DNA from 2 places in the Chromobacterium rhizoryzae genome. Region 2 is predicted to be linked to the other one. Evidence: predicted binding sites of a transcription regulator. Region 2 holds the regulator's gene; the other holds the start of a gene.
What was found. Region 2 encodes FNR, which switches genes on or off when oxygen is low (the NO sensors DNR and NnrR bind a similar motif). Its sites were predicted from a motif close to TTGATNNNNATCAA; they were not measured.
Positions count from the first base shown of each region.

Region 1: JC616_RS17315 (FeoA family protein) is a predicted target of FNR. The motif match lies at 4,948-4,961, and genes of this name have one in related genera.

Region 1 covers NZ_CP066126.1:3,850,797-3,862,060, reverse strand. Annotated here, with positions in the region: gene JC616_RS17350 (purine-cytosine permease family protein) at 1-629, shown strand, start outside; gene JC616_RS17345 (PfkB family carbohydrate kinase) at 626-1,576, shown strand; gene JC616_RS17340 (ProQ/FINO family protein) at 2,034-2,444, shown strand; gene JC616_RS17335 (putative periplasmic lipoprotein) at 2,604-3,077, shown strand; gene JC616_RS17330 (YchJ family protein) at 3,080-3,493, shown strand; gene JC616_RS17325 (glutathione peroxidase) at 3,510-4,004, opposite strand; gene dcd (dCTP deaminase) at 4,275-4,844, opposite strand; gene JC616_RS17315 (FeoA family protein) at 5,053-5,283, shown strand; gene feoB (ferrous iron transport protein B) at 5,280-7,052, shown strand; gene bfr (bacterioferritin) at 7,141-7,608, shown strand; gene JC616_RS17300 (dihydroorotate oxidase) at 7,754-8,686, shown strand; gene ettA (energy-dependent translational throttle protein EttA) at 8,871-10,538, opposite strand; gene JC616_RS17290 (DUF456 domain-containing protein) at 10,757-11,236, opposite strand.
Region 2 covers NZ_CP066126.1:4,044,654-4,055,917, forward strand. Annotated here, with positions in the region: gene hscA (Fe-S protein assembly chaperone HscA) at 1-1,549, shown strand, start outside; gene fdx (ISC system 2Fe-2S type ferredoxin) at 1,559-1,900, shown strand; gene iscX (Fe-S cluster assembly protein IscX) at 2,033-2,224, shown strand; gene JC616_RS18360 (glutathione S-transferase family protein) at 2,400-3,035, shown strand; gene udk (uridine kinase) at 3,128-3,748, shown strand; gene JC616_RS18370 (hypothetical protein) at 3,750-4,076, opposite strand; gene JC616_RS18375 (VOC family protein) at 4,093-4,491, opposite strand; gene JC616_RS18380 (inositol monophosphatase family protein) at 4,577-5,368, opposite strand; gene JC616_RS18385 (RNA methyltransferase) at 5,571-6,350, shown strand; gene JC616_RS18390 (DUF1853 family protein) at 6,340-7,263, shown strand; gene fnr (fumarate/nitrate reduction transcriptional regulator Fnr) at 7,323-8,069, opposite strand; gene hemN (oxygen-independent coproporphyrinogen III oxidase) at 8,179-9,585, shown strand; gene JC616_RS18405 (alanine/glycine:cation symporter family protein) at 9,653-11,068, opposite strand.

The DNA of each region.
Region 1 (11,264 bases), 190 kb from region 2:
TGCCGCTGATGCTGCTGATCTTCACTGGGGTGCTGTTGTCGGCGCAGATCCCGGATCTGGCCAGCGCGGCCAATCCCATCGCCAAGATCGGCGCGGTGCTGCCGGCCTGGATGGCGGTGCCCTATCTGCTGACCGCGACGGCCGGCATCGTCACCATGGCCGTGCTTAGCCTGTATTCGGCCAGCCTCAATCTGCTGACCATAGGCGTCAAGGTCAGACAGGCGCAGGCGGTGTCCATCAATGCGCTGATCGTGCTGGCCATCGCCGCTTACGTCTTGTTCGTGTCCAGCGACTTCCTGGGGCCCTTCATCGCGTTTCTATTGTTTTGCGGCGTGTTTCTGGCGGCCTGGGAGGCGGTGTTCGTGCTGGATTACCTCTTGTTGCGTCACCGCCAAGGCTATGAGGCCGCGGCCCTGTCCGGCGACGGGCGGCAGGCCTTCCGCGGCGGTCCGCTGCTGTGCTGGCTGCTGGGCGCCGCTTGCGGCCTGCTGGTGAGCAAGACCGGCTTCATCGACGGCCCGCTGGCTGTGGGCGTTTTCGCAGATTCCAGCCTGGGGCTGTTTGTATCCTTTGGGACCAGTTTGCTGGCTTATGGATTGTATTTGTTGCTGAAGGAGCGACGCGCATGACCATTCCGTGTCCAAACTATCATCCGACCAGAGCCATCCTGGCTTTGGGCGGCGCCGTGGGCGACGTGGTGTTGACCCTCCCGGCATTGCCGCGCAGCGGCGCCGACGTGGAGGCGTTGCAGCAGGAACGCGAGATCGGCGGCTGCGCCTTCAATGTGGCGCGAGCGTTGCGCCAGTTGAACGCTCCCGTGATCAACGGCATGCCGGTGGGCAACGGCCCTTGGGGCGCGGCGATAGACGCGGCCATGCGGGAGCTGGGCTTGCCGGTGCTGCTGCGCAACGCGGATCGCGACAACGGCTGGTGCGTGGCCATGGTGGAGCCCAGCGGCGAGCGCAGCTTCATTTCGATCTCCGGTTGCGAGACGGAATGGACGCGCGAGCAGTTGGACGCGCTGCCCTTGCCCGCAGACGGCCTGGTGTACGCCAACGGCTATGAGCTGGCCGGAGAGGGCGGAAGGGCGTTGCGCGCCTGGCTGCTGGCCTTGCCGGCGGAACAGTTGCGGGTGATAGACCCCGGTCCGCGCGTCGTCTTGCTGGAGCTGGCGTTTCTGTCCGCTCTGAGCGGTACCGAGACCTTGCTGACGCTGAACCGGGACGAGATCGCCCTGTTGTGCGGCGACGGCGATCCGGTGGCGGCGGCGCAGCGTTTCGCCAAGGATTACCGGCTGACGCTGATCTGCCGGCTGGGGCAGGACGGCGCCTGGGTGTGCCCGGGCACCGACGCGCCGTGGCACCTGCCCGGCTACCAGGTTTCGGTGGTGGACACCATCGGCGCCGGCGACGCGCATTGCGCCGGCTTGTTGGCCGGCCTGTCCAGCGGCTGGCCGCTGCATTACGCGGTGGATCTGGGCAATCGGCTGGCGGCCTGCGTGGTGGCTAGCGCCGGCCCTGACGCGGCGACGGACTGGGACAGCTTGAATCGCCGCTTTCCCGTCGCCTGCCTGTAAGCCGCCGGCTCACGCTTGAGAAAGTGGCAAAAGAAAGACGGGATAAGGGCGGAAAGGGCGCAATCGGCGTCTAATGCTGGACATCAAGGGGCATTACTTAGTACTCTCCCTCCCTCGTAAGCGCCAGCCCGAGCGAGGGAACGCCCGAAGCGTTCCGTCTGGTGTTTTCGCCCATGACCGCCAAGTCGGCGCCTCCGCCGACAAACAGCGGCGGTCGATGGGGGCGGGCGCCTGGTCTTCGGACCGGCCGCGCCGCTTGGGCCCGGTTCCAGGCCTTCGCCATGTTCGGCGATTTTTTACGGCGCGCCGGCGTCTTGTCGGAGCGCCTTGGTCAAACCGCATTACGATGTCGTCATTTTTTCACCGGCTGTCAAGCTGGCCGGGCGGCGGGTTGCGGCGCTTCGCTTGATTGGGCAGCATGCGCTGCTTTTGCATCAATGGATCTAGATAGAAGTTCATGAAGCCAAATACTGAAACGGCACTCGGTGCTGCACTTAAGTCCGCTGTACAAAGTCTGTCCAAGAAAAAGCAGACCGAGATGATCGCGGATCATGTCTACAGCAAGTTCGACGTTTTCCGCCAGTTTCGTCCGCTGGCCTTGGGCATCCATGAGAGCCTGATCGCGGCTTTGCCGCAGTTCGACTCTACGCTGATCTCCCGCGTGGTGGCCAATCACTGTCGCAAGCCGCGCTACGTGAAGTCTCTGGCGCGCGGCGGCAAGCGGTTCGATCTGGCCAACAAGCCGGTGGGCGAAGTCAGCGCCGAGGAGAAAAAGGCGGCGGAACAGATGTCCGCGCCCAAGCCGGCCACGGCGGCCCCTGCCCCGGCTCCGGCTCCGGCCGAACCCGCAGGCGACGCGGCGGAATAAGCGTGCCGCGGCCGCGTGGCATGAACGTAAAACAGCCTGACAGACCCGTTTGTCAGGCTGTTTTGCATTGACGGGACGGAACATTGGCGTGGGCGGGGCGGTCGCAGCAGAACGCGCCGCGCGGCGGCGCCGAATCAGGACAGGAGTAGAATTCCCGGCATGAAACGTTATTTCTTGTGGGCCGCGATGGCCCTGAGCTTGTCCGCCTGCAGCGCGCTGCAGCAATTGGGCGCGCCCATCAGCTCGCATCCTTCCTCGCCGGCCAAGAGCCGGCCGCAGACGGCGCCGGCGCCCAGCGCCAAATCGGACGCCTTGCTGCGGGAAGCCAACCGCCTGGCCGACAAGGTCAAGAGCGGCGAGTTGACCCGGCTGGCCGCCGCGGATCAACTGGGCGCGTTCCGGCTCAAGGCGGTGGGCTCCAATCCCATCGACGACAACACCTTCGCCATGTACCGCTATCTGACGGTGGAGCGCGAGGCGGGCCGCATCGACCAGGAAACGTTTCGCGCCAAGATGGACGAGCGTCTGCGCGAATGGATGCGGCGCTGGCCCAAGATGAATCCGAAACCGGCCGAGCCGGCCTTCACCAACTTCCTGCTCAAGCTGTACGGCTTGCCGGCCCTGGGGGCTTGAGCATGGGCAAGAAAGCCAAGCCGGACGCGGCCGGCTGTCCCTGCGGGCTGGGCGGCGCTTACGCGGCCTGTTGCGGCCGTTACCTGGGGGCGGACGGTGCGCCCGCGCCCACGGCGGAAGCCTTGATGCGTTCGCGCTACACCGCTTATGCGCGCGGCGACGAGGCGTATCTGCTGGCGAGCTGGCATCCCAGCACCCGGCCGCAGGCGCTGGATCTGGCCGCGGACGCCGGCTTGGTCAAATGGCTGGGCCTGGAGGTGTTGGCGACCGAGGCCGGCGGCGCGGCCGACGCCGAGGGCGTGGTGGAGTTCTCCGCGCGCTACAAGGTGGGCGGCAAGGCCGAACGCATGCGCGAGCGCAGCCGTTTCCTGCGCGAGGACGGCCGCTGGTTCTATCTGTCCGGCGAACTGAGCTGAGCTGTCGCTAGAGAATCTAGCGCTTCTGCGTTCGCAGCAGGCTTTCGATGGCGCGCTCCAGCGCCGCCGGCTTGACGTAGGGGGCGAAACGCTTGCGGATGCGCCCTTCGCCGTCCACCAGGAATTTGGTGAAATTCCATTTGATGCGCCGGCTGCCCAGCAAGCCGGGTTTGGCGGCGACGAGATGACGCCAGAGCGGATGCGCGTCGCCGCCGTTGACGTCGATCTTGGCGGATAGCGGGAAGCTGACCCCGAAATTCTTCTGACAGAACTGGCCGATGGCGGCGGCGTCCCCAGGCTCCTGGCCGCCGAACTGATTGCAGGGGAAACCGATGATCTCCAGGCCTTGCTCGCGGTAGCGCTGGTACAGCTGTTCCAGGCCGCCCAATTGCGCGGTGAAGCCGCACTCGCTGGCGGTGTTGACCAGCAATAGCACTTTGCCGCGATAGCTCGCCAGCGGCAGGGTCTGCCCGTTTAAAGACTCAATGGAAAAATCATATATGTCCGGCATATTTCCGCCTTTCGCCAAAGCGAAGATCATGGCAAGAAACCGGAGGCAGGGCAATGGGATCGGCGGATAAAAAAAGGGGCGCAACGGCAAGGGGGAACCGCTACGCCCCAAGAAGAAATCAATTGCTGTACAAGGGCCGACCAACCGGGAAAGTCAGCTAACCCTCTGTTTATCCTAGAACATTAAGGTGAAATTGCGAGGACGGATTTGGCGGGATTTAAATGACAAAGGGATGGCTAAGCCATCCCTTTTTTGCTGGCGGGAAGCGTTTCAGGGGCGCGGAAGGGTCACGCCCACCTGGCCCATGTATTTGCCGGCGCGGTCGCTGTAGGACACGTCGCAAATTTCATCGGATTCGAAGAACAAGACCTGGGCCACGCCCTCGTTGGCGTAGATTTTGGCCGGCAGCGGCGTGGTGTTGGAGAACTCCAGCGTCACATAGCCTTCCCATTCCGGTTCGAACGGGGTGACGTTGACGATGATGCCGCAGCGGGCGTAAGTGGATTTGCCCAGGCAGACGGTCAGCACCGAGCGCGGGATGCGGAAGTATTCCACGGTGCGGGCCAGCGCGAAGCTATTGGGCGGGATGATGCAATAGCCCTTGCCGGAGACTTCCACGAAGGAATTGGGGTCGAAGTTTTTCGGGTCGACGATGGTGCTGTTGATATTGGTGAACACCTTGAATTCGTCGGCGCAGCGGATATCGTAGCCGTAGCTGGACGTGCCGTAGGAGATCACCTTCTGGCCGTCCACCATCTTGATCTGGTTGGGCTCGAAGGGTTCGATCATTTTGTACTCGTCCGCCATCCGGCGAATCCACTTGTCCGATTTGATGCTCATTGTCTTGGGCCCGTAGCTTGTCGATTGATTGTCCGCGATTTTAACCGCAAGCGCAGTGGCCGGCTATCGATAATCCATCGTCGATCCGGATAGGACAATGCTATTGATGCAGGTCAAGCAGGGCGGGAATTGCCGCGGTTTGCCGATATTCGACGGGGTTCGGCTGGATATACTAATGCAAACCATTCTCGTTCTTGATCGGATCATCATGTTGACTTTGGATGCATTCCCCGCCGGACGCCACGGCGTGGTCGACAGCCTGGAGCTGGCCGAAGAGGCCATGCGCCGCGTCGCCGCCTTTGGCCTGGAGCCAGGCTGCCGGTTTTATCTGCGTCGGGCGGCGCCCTTGGGCGGGCCATTATTGCTGGACGTCGGCGCCACGCGCTTCCTGCTGCGCCGCAGCCTGGCGCGCCTCATCGTGGCGAGGGTGGCGGTATGAAGCGTTTCGCCCTGATCGGCCTGCCCAATACCGGCAAGTCCACCTTGTTCAACCGTCTGACCGGCATGTCGCAGCGCGTCGGCAACTGGCCGGGCCTGACCATAGAGTTGAGCAGCGCGCGCCTGTTGCTGGGCGGCCACATGGTGGAGTTGGTGGATTTGCCCGGCGTCAATGATTTGACCGGCTATTCCGACGACGAGGCGGTGGTGCGCGACGTGCTGCTGGCCAGCGCCTTCGACGGCGCCGTCCTGGTGCTCAACGCCAGCCAGCTGGACCGGCAACTGCCGCTGGCCTTGCAGGTGCTGGCCAGCGGCCTCAACTGCCTGGTGGTGCTGAATATGGCCGACGAGGCCAAGGCCCTGGGCGTGAGCGTGGATGTGGAGCGCTTGTCGGAGCGCCTGGGCGCGCCGGTGTTTCTGGCCTCGGCCCGGCATATGCAAGGCTGGCCGCCGCTGATGGCGGGCTTGAACCGGCTGGCCAACGATGGCGGTCCGGCGGCGCGCGCCAGGCTGGACGCGGTGCCGGACACCCGGGAGGCGATGGCGGAGGCCAAGCGGCGGCTGGCTGGGTGCTGGGCCTTGCCGCCCGTGCTGCCGGCGGGGCTGACGGAGAAGATGGACCATTGGCTGATGCATCCATGGCTGGGCCTGCCGCTGTTCTTCGCGCTGATGGCGCTGCTGTTCAATCTGACGTATCAGATCGGCACCCCATTGCAGGAGCTGGCCGGCGCCGGTCTGGACTGGATCAAGGAGCAGGCGCTGACGCCCTTGCTCGCGCCCTTGCCCGAGATTGTGCAGAGCCTGGCGCTGGACGGCATCTGGCAGGGGGTGTCGACGGTGCTGACCTTCGCGCCCATTTTGCTGGTGTTTTTCGTATTGATGGCGATGGTGGAGGATTCCGGCTACCTGGCGCGCGCCGCCTATCTGACCGACGCCTTCATGGCGCGGCTGGGGCTGGACGGCCGCGGCTTCGTGATGCAGCTGATGGGCTTCGGCTGCAATGTGCCGGCCATCATGGGCACTCGGGTGATGCGCGAGCGCAAGCAGCGGCTGCTGACCATGCTGGTGATCCCGTTTTCGCTGTGTTCGGCGCGTTTGCAGGTGGTGGTGTTCTTCGCCGGGCTGTTGTTCACGCCGACGCAGGCGCCGTGGGTGTTGATGGGGCTTTATCTGATGAGCTTCGCCGTCGCGGTGTTCACCGCCTGGGTGTTCAAGCGCCGTTACGCCGGCGGCGAGGCCTTCTTGCTGGAAGTGCCGCCGTACCGGCTGCCCGGCTTGAGCCATTTGCTGAGCCGGGCGGTGGGGGAGGTGCGGGCCTTTCTGCAACTGGCCTCCAGTTTCATCCTGTTGGGCGTGGTGCTGGTCTGGCTGCTGACCCATGTGCCGGCGGGCGAGGGCAAGACCCTGGCCGACGCTCTGGGCAGCCTGCTGGCCCCGGTTCTGGACCCGATAGGCATCCGCCACGAACTGGCGGCGGCCTTGCTGTTCGGCTTCATCGCCAAGGAAATCCTGCTGGGCAGCCTGGCGGTGATCTACGGGGTGCCGGAGGCCGGCCTGGGCGCGGCCTTGCTGCAACATCTGGATTGGCGCTCGGCGATGAGCTTCCTGATCTTCACCTTGATCTACGTGCCCTGCCTGTCCACGGTGGCGGCGATGTACCGCGAGTCGCGCAGCAAGGCCTACACCGCGATGTCGGTGGCGTGGTCGGTGGGACTGGCCTGGTTGTTGTCGTTCGCGTTTTATCAAGCCGGCGTGCAACTGTGGCCCTGAGGGCTTAGAATGAATGGTTCGCGAATTCCGTTCGCGCCGGCGGCGCGCCCGCCGGCGTTATTGAACTACAACAACAAGAGGTCGTTTTATGCAAGGTGATCCCAAAACCATCGAGTTGCTGAACGAACTGCTGGCGGAAGAACTGTCCGCCGCGGACCAGTATTTCATTCATGCCGAGATGTACAAGGACTTCGGTCTGCACAAGCTGTTCGAGCGCATCGATCACGAGCGCGAGGACGAGTTGTCGCACGCGCGGGTGCTGATCGCGCGCACCTTGTTCCTGCAAGGCAAGCCGAACGTGGCCAAGCGCGTGCCCATCGTGGTGGGCGAGAACGTGCGGGCGATGCTGGCCAGCGATCTGGAAGTGGAATACCGCGTCGGCAACTTGCTGAAAAAAGTGGTGGCCCACTGTGAGAGCGTGAAGGACTACGTGACGCGCCAGGAACTGATGGTGCTGCTGGAAGAGACCGAGAACGACCACGCCCACTGGCTGGAGCAGCAACTGCGCCTGATCGATATGGTGGGCGAGCAGAACTATATCCAGTCCCAAATGTAAGCTCCGGGGATTTCGGCGTTAAGACGCGGCCGCCTTCAGGGCGGCCGTTTGTTTTGCGGCGTCCGCGCCGGTTTTGACTTGGCGCAGCATGGCCGGCGAGGCTTGCGTCTATCATCGCCGGCAGATGAATTCGCCGGAGGGCGCGATGTCGCTGGATCTATCCGTTTCCTGGCTGGGCATGAAGATGGCCAGCCCCCTGTTCAACGCTTCCGGCGTCTATTGCCGCACGCGGGAGGAACTGGAGCAGGTGCGCCGCTCCGCCGCCGGCGCGGTGGTGACCAAGAGCTGCACGCTGGAGCCGCGCGCCGGCAATCCCGAGCCGCGTTATCGGCGCACCGCGCTGGGCAGCATCAATTCCATGGGCCTGCCCAACGAGGGCTACCGCTATTACCTGGACTACGCCCAGGCTTACGACGACGCCAAGCCGCTGTTTCTGTCCGTGTCCGGCATGACGCTGGACGACACCCTGACCATCCTGACCGAACTGGCGGCGCTGAAGCTGCCCTGCCTGCCGGAGGTGAACCTGTCCTGCCCCAATCTGCCGGGCAAGCCGCAGCTGGGCTATGACTTCGCCGCCAGCGCCGAGGCTCTGGCGGCGATCAGCCGGGTGTACGCGCGGCCGTTCGGCGTCAAGCTGCCGCCGTATTTCGATCCGGCGCACTTCGCCGCCATGGCCGCGGTGTTGAACGCCTTCCCGCTGCTGCGCTTCGTCACCTGCATCAACTCGGTGGGCAACGGCCTGGTGATCGATCTGGACAGCGAGTCCGCGGTGATCAAACCCAAGGGCGGGCTGGGCGGCTTGGGAGGCGACTACGTGTTGCCGACGGCGCTGGCCAATGTGCGCGAGTTCGCCCTGCTGCTGGCCGACAAGCATGTGATAGGCTGCGGCGGGGTGAAGAGCGGGGCGGAGGCCTTCATGCACATCCTGGCCGGCGCCGCCGCGGTGCAGGTGGGCACCTGCCTGCACGAGGAGGGCGTCAGTGCCTTCGATCGCATCGAGGCGGAGCTGGCCGCCATCATGCAGGCCAAGGGCTACCAGCGGCTGGATGAGTTCCGCGGGCGGTTGAAGACGCTGTGAGCGCATGAAAAAAGCCCGGAGAATCCGGGCTTTTTTCTATAGAGCGTGTTTACGATCGCGAGAGCTAAGGCGAGACAAGGCGAAAACGGCAGAGAAAGCGGAATGTACTTGAGGTACATGAGCATTTCGAGGCGGTACTCACTGTGTCACGCTTCACGACGCGCAGCAGATCGTAACCAGGCTCTTAACGGCTGATCGGCTTGTAGCGGATGCGCTTGGGCTTGGCGGCTTCCTCGCCCAGGCGTTTCTTCTTGTCGGCTTCGTATTCCTGATAGTTGCCGTCGAAGAAGGTCCATTGCGATTCGCCTTCCGCCGCCAGGATGTGGGTGGCGATACGGTCCAGGAACCAGCGGTCGTGGGAGATCACGAACACGGTGCCGGCGTATTCCAGCAAGGCGTCTTCCAGCGCGCGCAAGGTTTCCACGTCCAGGTCGTTGGACGGTTCGTCCAGCAGCAGCACATTGCCGCCCTGGAGCAGGGTTTTGGCCAGGTGCAGGCGGCCGCGTTCGCCGCCGGAGAGCATGCCCACCTTTTTCTGCTGATCGGCGCCCTTGAAGTTGAAGCGGCCGAGGTAGGCGCGGCTGGACATCTCGAACTTGCCCACGGTGAGGATGTCGGCGCCGGCGGCCACGTCCTCGAACACGGTCTTGTCGCCGTCCAGGCCCTCGCGGGTCTGCTCGACAAAGGCCATCTGCACGGTCTGGCCGATCTTGACCTCGCCGCTGTCCGGCTGTTCCTTGCCGGCTATCATCTTGAACAGCGTCGATTTACCGGCGCCGTTGGGGCCGATGATGCCGACGATGGCGCCCGGCGGGGCCTTGAAGCTGAGATTGTCGATCAGCAGGCGGTCGCCGAAGCCCTTGGACACGCCGTTGAACTCGATCACCTCATTGCCCAGGCGCTCGGCCACCGGGATGAAGATTTCCTGGGTTTCGTTGCGCTTCTGGGTTTCGTAGCTGGACAGTTCCTCGAAGCGGGCCAGACGCGCCTTGGATTTGGCCTGACGGCCTTTCGGGTTCTGGCGCACCCATTCCAGTTCCTGCTTCATCGCCTTCATGCGCGCGCCTTCGCTCTTGGATTCCTGCGCCAGGCGGGCTTCCTTCTGCTCCAGCCAGCTGGAGTAATTGCCTTTCCACGGGATGCCTTCGCCGCGGTCCAGTTCCAGAATCCATTCGGCGGCGTTGTCCAGGAAGTAGCGGTCGTGGGTGACGGCCACCACGGTGCCGGGGAAGCGCACCAGGAATTGCTCCAGCCATTCCACCGATTCCGCGTCCAGGTGGTTGGTGGGTTCGTCCAGCAGCAGCATGTCGGGCTTGGACAGCAGCAGCTTGCACAGCGCCACGCGGCGCTTCTCGCCGCCGGACAGCGGGGCGATCTTGGCGTCCCACGGCGGCAGGCGCAGCGCGTCGGCGGCGATTTCCAGCTGGTGTTCTACGTTGTCGTTGGCGCCGGCGGCGATGATGGCTTCCAGCTTGGCCTGTTCTTCGGCCAGCGCGTCGAAGTCGGCGTCCGGGTCGGCGTAGGCGGCGTAGACCTCTTCCAGGCGCTTTTGCGCGCCCATCACGTCGCCCATGCCGCTTTCCACTTCCTCGCGCACGGTTTTTTCAGGGTCCAGCTGCGGTTCCTGCGGCAGGTAGCCGATCTTGACGCCGGCCAGGTGCTGCACCTCGCCTTCGTATTCCTTGTCCGCGCCGGCCATGATGCGCAGCACGGTGGATTTACCGGCGCCGTTCAGGCCCAGCAGGCCGATTTTGGCGCCGGGGAAGAAGGACAGGGAGATGTCCTTGATGATCTGGCGCTTGGGCGGAACGATCTTGCTCACGCGGAGCATGGACATTACATATTGTGCCATCGGTATTCACGCTGGATTGAAGGGGATAAACCGGGATTCTACCAAATCCCCCGGTGTAGAGCCTGTTCAAAGTCTCGCGAGCAAGGGCGAGACAAGGCGAAAACGGCTGAAGAAGCGGAATGTACATACAGTACATGAGCATTCTGAAGCCGGTTTCAACGCCGTATCGCCGAAGCGCAGTAGACTTTGAATAGGTTCTTAGGTCAGCCGCGCGGCCGCTAGAACAGTAGCGCCAGCGCCGCGGTCGCCAGCATGGCGAAGGCGCAGGCCACCTTGGCCACCGCGCCGACGATGAAGCCGATAAAGGTGCCGATGCCGACCTTGCCGGCCTGGAAGGCGTCCTTGCGGGCGATGAACTCGCCGATGACGGCGCCGACCAGAGGGCCGAGCAGCACGCCGGCCAGGCCGAAGAACATGCCGACGATGCCGCCGATGAAGGCGCCCCACAGCGCCTGGCTGCTGGCGCCGCTGGCCTTGGCGCCCAGCAGGCCGGCGAAGAAGTCAATCACCAGGCCCAGCGCGGTGAGCAGGGCCATGATGATCAGGCTGATCGCGCCCAGATGGTTGAAGTTGTCCAGCCAGGCGGCCAGCAGCAGGCCGCCGAACATCAGCGGCAGGCCGGGGATGATGGGCAGCATGGTGCCGGCCAGGCCGGCGACGATGAGCAGGGCGGCAAGACTGTAGCCGGCGATTTCCATGGTGGTCCTTGCGGGGGAACGCGCCCGC
Region 2 (11,264 bases):
TCGCTTCGTCGACGCGCCCGGCATGCTGCAACTGGTGACCCGCGGCGGTATCAAAAGCCCGGTGGAAATCTCCGCCGACATTCTGCGCACCCTGAAACAGCGCGCCGAAGCCAGCCTGGGCGGCGATCTGACCGGCGCGGTCATCACCGTGCCGGCCTATTTCGACGACGCCCAGCGTCAGGCCACCAAGGACGCCGCGCGTCTGGCCGGCCTGAACGTGCTGCGCCTGCTGAACGAACCCACCGCCGCCGCCATCGCCTACGGGCTGGACAACGGCAGCGAAGGCATATACGTCGTCTACGATCTGGGCGGCGGCACCTTCGACGTCTCCATTCTCAAACTCAGCCGCGGCGTGTTCGAAGTGCTGGCCACCAGCGGCGACTCCGCGCTGGGCGGCGACGACTTCGACCATCGCGTCTACTGCTGGATGCTGGAACAAGCCGGCCTGTCCGGGCTAGGCGCCCAGGATACCCGCTTGCTGCTGACCCGCGCCCGCGAGGCCAAGGAAGCGCTGACCGAGCACGCGGAGACTCAGATCACCGCGCTGCTGTCCGACGGCCAGGCCCTGAACCTGACGCTGGACCAGGACACCTTCCGCGGCATCACCAAGAACCTGGTGGACAAGACCCTGCTGCCGGTGCGCAAGGCGCTGCGCGACGCCGGCGTCGCCGCGGACGAGGTCCATGGCGTGGTGATGGTGGGCGGCGCCACCCGCATGCCCCAGGTGCAAAAAGCCGTCGGCGATTTCTTCCGCCAGGAGCCGCTGACCAATCTGGACCCGGACAAGGTCGTCGCCTTGGGCGCGGCGATCCAGGCCAATGTGCTGGCCGGCAACAAGGGCGACGACGAGTGGCTGCTGCTGGACGTGATCCCGCTGTCGCTGGGCATCGAGACCATGGGCGGCCTGACCGAGAAGATCATTCCGCGCAACAGCACCATCCCTGTGGCCCGCGCTCAGGACTTCACCACCTTCAAGGACGGCCAGACCGCGATGTCCATCCACGTGCTGCAAGGCGAGCGCGAGCTGGTGGCCGATTGCCGTTCGCTGGCCAAGTTCACCCTGAGCGGCATCCCGCCGATGGTGGCCGGCGCGGCGCGCATCCGCATCACCTTCCAGGTGGACGCCGACGGCCTGCTGGAAGTGTCCGCCCGCGAACAGACCAGCGGCGTGGAAGCGCGCATCGAGGTCAAGCCCTCCTACGGCCTGAGTGACGAGGAAATCAGCCGCATGCTGACCGAGTCCATGACCCATGTGCATGAAGACATCGAGGCGCGCAAACTGCGCGAAGCCGTCGTCGACGCCACCAGCCTCAGCGAGGCCTGTCGCGTTGCGCTCGCCAGCGACGGCGACCTGCTGGACGCCGACGAACGCGCCGCGGTGGAAGAGGCGCTGGCGGCCGTGGACGCGGCCATCGCCGCCGCTCAAATCGCACGCGAGGTCAACGAGGCCTCCGGCCGCCTCAACCGCGCCACCGAAGAATTCGCCTCGCGCCGCATGGATCGCAATATCCGACGCGCGCTCAAAGGCCACAACATTTCCGATTTGTAAGGATCCGCCATGCCGCGAATCATCGTATTGCCCCACGCCGACCTCTGCCCGGAAGGCCTGGTCATCGACAACGCCGAACCCGGCCAGAACATCTGCCAGGTCCTGCTGGATCACGATATCGAGATCGAGCACGCCTGCGAGATGTCCTGTGCCTGCACAACCTGCCATTGCATCGTCCGCGAAGGCGGCGACTCCCTGAACGAAGCCGACGAGCTGGAAGAAGACCTGCTGGACAAGGCCTGGGGACTGGAAGCCCAGTCCCGGCTGTCCTGCCAGGCCATTGTCGCCGATGAGGATTTGGTGATAGACATTCCCCGGTACACCATCAACCACGCCCGCGAACACCACTAGGAACACGCCCTAAAATCCCTGTAGCCGCGTTGCGCCGCCTTGCCGTACCTCATGTACTGTCCGCGGCGGCGCGCCTTGCTACAGCCGCTGCGCTGGATTTTATGAGCGGTTCCCCGCTCAGGAGACAAGAAGATGAAATGGACCGACGTGCTGGACATCGCCATCGAACTGGCGGAAACCCATCCGGAAGTCGACCCCAAGACCGTGCGCTTCGTTGATCTGCACAACTGGGTCGTCGAGCTGCCGGATTTTGACGACGACCACAGCCGCGGCGGCGAACGCGTGCTGGAGGCGATCCAGCAAGCCTGGATCGACGAGGTGTAATAAGCCTCCCCGCCCCCCGTTTTAGCAAGGCCGCGTCGCAGGATGCGGCCTTTTTGCCGTCTTGGGCCCAAAACCCGCCGTCTCCGCATAGGAAAAGACGGGCCGATGGCGGTATCATCGGACAAAGGCTGCGACAGCCCGCCGGCAGCCTCCTCTTTCGAAACGGAGCTCCCTGATGTTCACCCTCATCATCGGCAATAAAAACTACTCCTCCTGGTCCCTGCGCCCCTGGCTGGTGCTGAAAATGCTGGACGAGCCGTTTGAAGAGCAGCAGATCGATCTCTACCTGTCCGACACCAAGGCCCGCATCCTGGCCGCCAACCCGGCCGGCAAGGTGCCCGTGCTGATAGACCGCAAGCTGCGGATCTGGGATTCGCTGGCCATCTGCGAATACCTGGCCGAATGCTTTCCCGCCGCCAAGCTGTGGCCGGACGACGCGGGACTGCGCGCGGTCGCCCGCTCCATCGTCGCCGAGATCCACTCCGGCTTCTCCGCGCTGCGCGAACACCTGGCGATGAATCTGACGCTGCGCCACATCAATTATCAGAGCACGCCGGCGGTGGAGTTCGACATCGCCCGCATCATCTCGCTGTGGGAAGAGCATCTGCCGCGCCACCAGGCCAACGGCGAATTCATCTTCGGCGGCTTCAGCATCGCCGACGCCTTCTTCGCTCCCATCGCCACCCGCTTCCACACTTATAACGTCAAATTGCCGGAGCAATCGCAGGCTTACGTCGATCGTCTGCTGGCTTTGCCGGCGATGCGGGAGTGGTATGAGGCCGCCCAGGCGGAAGGTCAGCGCGCGTCATAGCGGATAATGTCGCAATTAGAGTGGAAGGACGCGCCATAACTCATTAGAATGGCGCGTTTTTTTATCATTTTTACGCGTAGAAGGATAGTTTCATGACCACCCCGTTCATCATCGGCGTTGCAGGCGGCAGCGGCAGCGGTAAAACCACGGTGACCAATCAAGTGCTGGAAACCATTGGCTCCGAGATGGCGGCAGTGATCATTCAAGACTATTACTACCGCGATCAGAGCCATCTGACCTTCGAACAGCGGCTGGCCACCAACTACGACCACCCGCAAGCCTTCGACTGGCCGCTGCTGATCGAGCACATCGACGATCTGCGCAACGGCCGCGCCATCGAAATGCCGGTCTACGACTTCGCCAACCACACCCGCGCCGAGGAAACCATCACCGTGCAGCCGGCGCCGGTCATCGTCATCGAAGGCCTGTTCCCGCTGTACGACGCCGCGCTGCGCGACATGATGTCCTTGAAGATCTTCGTCGACACCGATTCCGACGTGCGCTTCATCCGTCGTCTCAAGCGCGACATCACCGAACGCGGCCGCACCACCGACAGCGTGATCGAACAATACCTGACCACGGTGCGCCCGATGCACAACCAGTTCATCGAGCCCACCAAGCGCTTCGCCGACGTGATCCTGCCGCACGGCGCCAATGATCCGGCGGTGGACATCATCACCACCAAGGTGGCCAGCCTGATGGTGCACAACTGATTTACCCGGCGGCGTCCGCGCCGCCGTCTTCCGCCCGCTTAGCGGGCCCCAAGCACAGGAGCACTCCATGCACACAATCAAACCGCGCAATCCGCACGCTTGCGCGCCCATCATGAAAAAAGGCGGCGCCCACGGACAAAGCCGCTCCGGACAGCGCCAGGCCGGACGCCAGGCCATGCTGGCCGAACTGGATCTGGATTGGGATCTGGATTGGAACGAAGCGGACGCCTATCCGCCGCAGCCGCAAGCCGCTGCCGACGACGAGCCGGCGGTTTTTGGCGACGTGAATAACAAAGAGCCGCGCAATGCGCGGCTCTTTGTTATTCACGGGGCCCAGCCGGCGTTTAAACGTCGGACTTCAACTGCAGCAAATCCCAACGATTGCCGTACAAGTCCTCGAACACCACCACGGTGCCGTATTCCTCCTCGCGCGGCTGCTCGCTGAAGCTCACGCCCGCCGCCGCCATGCGGCGGTAATCGCGCCAGAAATCGTCGGTATGCAGGAAGAAACCCACGCGGCCGCCGGTCTGGCCGCCCACCGCCGCCTGCTGCCGCGCATTGCTCGCCTTGGCCAGCAGCAGCGCGCACTCGCTCGCTCCCGGCGGCGCCACGCGCACCCAGCGCTTGTCCTCGCCCTGGCGCTCATCCTCCAGCAAGACAAAGCCCAGCTTGTCCACATACCAGGCGATGGCTTCATCGTAATCCGTCACCACCAGGGCGACCGAACCCAAAAACTGTTTCATATCATGCTCCAAACAAAAACGGCGCCCCCGAGGACGCCGTGACGCGTTAGCCGCTCAAGCCCCAAGGGGCCCAAGCCGGCAGCGCTTACTTGCCGATATGCGGCGCCAGCGTATGCAGCAGCTGCGCCAGCACTTTCGGGTTGGCGGCGACGATGTCGCCGGACTCCAGCCAGCCTTGTTCGCCGGACAAATCGGTGACGATGCCGCCCGCTTCCTGCACGATCAGGCTGCCCGCGGCGATGTCCCAAGGCTTGAGGTTCAGCTCCCAGAAACCTTCCACGCGGCCGCAAGCGACATTGCACAGGTCCAGCGAGGCCGCGCCTTCGCGGCGTACGCCGGCGGTCTTGGCCAGCACATCCTTGAGCATGCCCAGGTATTGGTCGATATAGCTTTGGTCGGACACCGGGAAGCCGGTGGCGATCACGCATTCATTCATCATGAAGCGTTTGGACACGCGGATGCGGCGATCGTTGAGGAAGGCGCCGACGCCGCGCGAGGCGGTGAACAGATCGTTGCGGTTGGGGTCGAAGACCACGGCTTGCTGCACCTGGCCCTTGTGCGCCAGCGCGATGGAGATCGCGTACTGCGGGTGGCCGTGCAGGAAGTTGGTAGTGCCGTCGATCGGATCGATGATCCACTCGTATTCCGACGAACCGATGCCTTTCGCGCCGGACTCTTCTGCTAGAATCGCGTGCTTGGGATAAGCTTCCAGAATGGAAGCGATGATGGACTCTTCCGCGGCGCGGTCCACTTCGGTCACGAAGTCATTGTGTTTCTTGCGCTCTACGCGCACCGCGTCGAGATTCAGCGACGCGCGCTGGATGACACTGCCGGCGCGGCGAGCGGCTTTCACCGCGACATTGAGCATCGGATGCATTGACGGCCTCTACACTTTCAACCATGACAGACGTCCGCCACATGACGCGACGTCTGCTAGTAACAATCTGGGTTAAGGAACAAGAAAAACCCGGCGCAATCGGGCAAGGCCGCACGCCTGCCCAATCCGGCAAACGCTGGCCTTGCGCGCAAAACGGCGCGCGGGCTTTCGATAAGCCGGCTATTTTAATGTGAAACTGCTGATGAATAAACCCCAAGTACCTGATTTTCTGAAAAACATTCGCATCGTGTTGGCCCGCCCCAACCATCCGGGCAATATCGGCTCCGCCGCCCGGGCGATGAAAACCATGGGCCTGAGCCGGCTGTATCTGGTTGAACCCAAAGTGTTTCCCAGCGACGAGGCCAATACGCTGGCCTCCGGCGCGGTGGATCTTCTGGAGCAGGCCACCGTGGTGTCCAGCCTGGCCGAGGCCTTGCAAGACGTCACCATCGCCTGCGCGCTGACCAGCCGCCGTCGCGAGCTGACCACCCCGCTGTCCACCCCGCGCCAGACCACGCCGGAACTGGTGGCGCGCGCCCGCGCCGGCGAACAGGTGGCCCTGGTGTTCGGCAACGAGACCTTCGGCCTGTCCATTGAAGAAGTCGAACAATGCAACCGCCTGGTGACCATCCCCGGCAACCCGGACTACTTCTCGCTGAATCTGGCGATGGCGGTGCAGGTGATGACTTACGAACTGTTCAGCCACACCGGCGTGGACGTCGACTATCTGCGCGCAGACAGCGACGCGGCGGCGCTGGGCGAGGTGGAGGGCTTCTGCGGCCACCTGGAACAGACCATGGACAAGATAGGCTATTTCCGCCGCCGCAACAGCGAACGGATGATGCGCCGGATGCGCACCCTGTTCAACCGCTCCGGCCTGCTGCGCGAGGAAATCGACATCCTGCGCGGCTTCCTCAAACAGGTGCAGCGCGCCGCCGACGGCGAAGTCCGCCGCGACGCGCCCGGACAGGATGGCGAATAAGCCGCCGTTCACCCTGCCCTACGCGCACCCGGCGGTGCGCGATCTGGCTTTTCTGCTCTCCGCGCCCTCTCCCTGGCGCAGCGGCGCGGACATCCCGCCGCAGCGGCTGCTGGGGGCCGACGGCCCGGCCTTGCTGCAAACGCTGGACGCCGATCCTGCCGAACTTCAGCACTGGCTGGCGCGCCAGCCCACCCGCCGTCTGGGCCATTACGCGGAACGGCTGCTGTCCTTCTGGTTCCGGCTGGCGCCGCACATCGAACTGGTGGCCAGCAATCTGCCGGTGCGCGCGCCGGACGGCCGCACCGTCGGCGAGTTCGACTTCCTGCTGCGCCTAGACGGCCAACCGCTGCATCTGGAAGCCGCCAGCAAGTTCTATCTGCAACTGGGCCGCAGCGCGGACACCTTGACCGGCCCCAGCCTGCGCGACGCCTGGGCGCTGAAAGCCCATAAACTGCAAACCCAGCTGCGCCTGTCCCGCCACCCGGCGGCGCAAGCGACGCTTCCGGCGGGCTTTGAGGGCTGCGCGGTCGGCGCCCGGCTCAGCGGCTGGCTCTTCCACGCCCGCGACACCGCGCCGGAAGCGCCGCCCGGCGCCCAGCCGCTGTACGGGCAATACTGGCCGCTGCGCGGCGACTGGCCGGCGTTGAATGCGGATTCGCGCTGGGCCTGGCTGCCCAGGCTCAGTTGGCTGGCGCCGGCGCGCCGCTCACGGGAACACACCGCCGACGCGGCGGAACTGCGCGCGCGCCTGGAACAGGCCGAGGCGCCGCAGCTACTGGCCGAACTGCAACCCGGCCCCGACGGCGACTGGCATGAAGTGGCCCGCGGCTTCGCCGTGCCGCCGGGCTGGCCTCAGGAAGCGCCGCTGTCGCGGCTGCTGCTGCAAATCGCGGACTGCGCGCCGGCCCCATGAAAAAAGGCAAGCCCGAGGGCTTGCCTTGCGTTTTCCATCTGTCCGCCCGCGCGGCGGAATCAATGTCCGTTGGCGTGAGCGCAGCCGGAAATCAGCGCCTTCAATTCGTCCACCATCACCAGTTGGATGTGCTTGTGATCGACGGTGATCCAGCCTTGCTGCTGGAACTTGGACAGCGTGCGGCTGACGGTTTCCAGCTTCAGGCCGAGGAAGCTGCCGATTTCCTCGCGGCTCATGCGCAGGATGAAGTCGTTGGCGGCGAAGCCGCGGGTGGACAGACGCTGCGACAGATTGAGCAGGAAGGCGGCCAGGCGCTCTTCCGCCTTCATGTTGCCCAATAACAACATTACATTCTGATCGCGAACGATCTCGCGGCTCATCAGACGGTAGAAATGGTGCTGCAGGGTGGGAATTTCGCGGCCCAGGCTCTCCATGCGGCTGAACGGCAGCTCGCACACCTCGCTGTCCTCCAGCGCGATGGCGTCGCAGCCGTGCACATTGGCGGAAATGCCGTCCAGGCCCATCAGTTCGCCGGACATATGGAAGCCTGTGACCTGCTCGCGGCCGTCCTGGCTGGCGACGCTGGTCTTGAAGAAGCCGGTGCGCACCGCGAACAGCGAACGGAAGCCTTCGCCGCTGCGGAACAAGTACTCGCCGCGCTTCAAACGGCGGCTTTGGCGGATCACCGCGTCGAGCTGGGTCAGCTCCTCGCGGTTAAGCCCCACAGGTAGACAAAGTTCCTTCAGGCTGCAGTTGGAGCAGGAGACCTTCAGGTTATGCAAAGAGATATGGTTCTGATCGGACATGGCATGTTTAGTACAAGCTTGCGATGAAGCTTGACCCTTATCAAAGCGAAATTCGCAGGATTTCCGCAAATTTACCAGTCCACCAGAGGTTTTGCCATCCAAATACGACATGAAGACCACCCACCCATTTTCTCCTGCCCATTTTGAATTCGACCGCGCGCTGATTGAGCGCCTCGACGGGACAGGTCCTAGATATACGTCATACCCGACAGCGGATCGCTTTACGCCGGGTTTTGCCGAAAGAGACTACATCCACTGGCTACGGCAGCGCAGCATCGGCGCCAACCGGAAACCTTTATCATTGTACGCTCATATACCTTTTTGCAACACTATCTGCTACTACTGCGGTTGCAACAAGATCATCACCAAGGACAGCGGCAAAGCGGACTTGTACCTGGACTACCTGGAGAAGGAGGTCCGCATGATCGCCTCCTGTCTGGGCCGCCGCGAGCAAGTGATACAGCTGCATTTCGGCGGCGGCACCCCCACTTTCTTGTCCGACGCGCAACTGGAACGATTGATGACCTTGCTCAAGACTCATTTCGAGTTCTTGAAGGAGGGGGAGTATTCCATAGAAATAGACCCGCGCAAAGTCAGCGCGGCGACAATCTTCAAACTGGCCGAACTCGGCTTCAACCGCATCAGCGTCGGGATTCAGGACTTTGAACCGGCGGTGCAGCAGGCGGTGAACCGGGTGCAGTCCGAAGAGGAAACACTGGAGGTGATCCAGGCCGCGCGCGACGCCGGCTTCAAGTCCGTCAGCGTCGATCTGATCTACGGCCTGCCGCTGCAGACCCGGGAATCGGTGCGCCGCACGCTGGACAAGGTGATCGCCATCGGGCCGGACCGGCTGGCGCTGTACAACTACGCCCACCTGCCCACCGTGTTCATGCCGCAGCGGCGCATCAACGAGGCCGATCTGCCCTCGCCGGAAACCAAGCTGGACATCCTGCAGGACTCGGTGCAGCGCCTGGCCGACGCCGGCTATGTCTTCATCGGCATGGATCACTTCGCCAAGCCGGACGACGAACTGGCCTCCGCCCTGCGCCAGGGCCGGCTGCAACGCAATTTCCAGGGTTACTCCACCCATGCGGACTGCGACATGATCGGTCTTGGCGTGTCCTCCATCGGCAAGATCGGCCCCTGTTACAGCCAGAGCGCCAAGGACTTGGACAGTTATTACGCGGCGCTGGACAGCGGCCATCTGCCGGTGTTGCGCGGGCTGACGCTGGACAATGACGACATCCTGCGCCGCAGCATCATCCAGGGCCTGATGTGTCGCTTCTCGCTGTCGGTGGAGGCGCTGGAAGAGATCCACGGCATCAACTTCGCCGAGTACTTCGCCGAAGAACTGCCGCAGATCCGCGAATACCAGCAACTGGGCCTGCTGTCCTTCGACGGCGACTTCATCATGGTGGAGCCCAAGGGCCGCTTCCTGATCCGCAATATCGCGATGATCTTCGACCGGCATCTGCGAGAGCGCCGCACCCAGGCGCGCTACTCCAAGACCATTTGAACGGGGCTAGCAACAAAACAGCCCGCGTCTGGACGCGGGCTGTTTATCGTTGGAGCCGGACGCAGGCTTACCAGATGTCTTTTTCCACCTTGGCGGCCAGTTCCGGGTAATCCGCCACCTTGAACACCGGGGTGGACTCGCCCCGCTTCAGCTGACGCTCGTAATCCTTCAGCACGATGAAGAAATAACGCGACAGCAGCACGATGGCCACCAGATTGATCAGCGCCATCAGGCCCATGGCGAAGTCGGCCATATCCCACACCAGCGGCAGGCTGGCCACCGCGCCGAACATCACCATCGCCAGCACGATCAGACGGAAGGCCAGCAAGATCCCCTTATTGCTGCGGATGAATTCGACATTGCCCTCGGCGTAAGCGTAATTGCCGATGATGGTGGAAAAAGCGAACAGGAACATCGCCACCGCTAGGAAGGACGCGCCTATCGGGCCGAACTGCGATTCGATCGCCTTCTGCGTCAGCGCCACGCCGCTCAAACCCTGGTCATACACGCCGGACAGCAGAATGATGGCGGCGGTGGCGGTACAGATCACCATGGTGTCGATGAAGACGCCGAACATCTGGATCGCGCCCTGACTCGCCGGGTGACGCGAAGTCGCCGTCGCCGCCGCGTTGGGGGCGGAGCCCATGCCCGCCTCATTGGAGAACAGGCCGCGCTTGATGCCCAGCATCATCGCCTGGCTCACCGCATAGCCGGCAAAGCCGCCCGCCGCCTGCTCCAGACCGAAGGCGCTCTTGACGATCAACACGATCAAACCCGGCAGCTCGGCCGCGTGCGCCGCCAAGACATAGAAGGTCATCAGCAGATAAATGGCCGCCATCACCGGCACCAGCCACTCGGCCACCCGCGCCACCGAGCGCACGCCGCCAAAAATGATGGGGGCAGTCATCACCACCAGGGCGATGCCCACCATATAGCGGTTCCAGCCCCAGGCGCCCTCGGTGGCCGCCACGATGGAGTTGGCCTGCACCGCGTTGAACACCAGGCCGAAGGCCAGGATCAGACACAGGGCGAAGATCACGCCCAGCCAGCGTTGCCCCAGGCCTTTCTGGATGTAGTAGGCCGGGCCGCCGCGGAAGGTGTCGTCATGGTGATTGGTCTTGAACAGCTGCGCCAAAGTCGATTCGGCGAAAGCGCTGGCCATGCCCAGCATGGCGGTCAGCCACATCCAGAACACCGCGCCGGGGCCGCCGGCGGCAATGGCGATGGCCACGCCGGCGATATTGCCGGTGCCCACCCGGCTGGCGAGGCCGGTGGCGAAAGCCTGGAACGGCGAAATATCGTCCTTGCTGCGATGGCCGCCGCGGCCGCCCATCATTTCGCGCCAGCCGCGCGCGAACAGCCTCAGCTGCAACAGGCCGGAACGCAACGAGAAATACAAGCCGACGGCCAACAACAGACCGATCAGCATCTTGCCCCAAATCACATCATTGGCGGCATTGATAAACGAATGAAGCAAGTCCATGGATCCTCTTAAAGCTCTGAGCGTGGCAATCTGGAAATGGGCGACGCGCGCCGGAAGGATTTCAGACTGGAAGATTGACCCCGTCCCGATCTTGGCGCCGGGCTCGAGGGTTGCGGTCTTGACGAGACGGCTCCCCGCGGCCGTCAGGCCGCCTGCTTCGGGACACCGCTTCGTCAGACTGTTTTGATGCGAAACC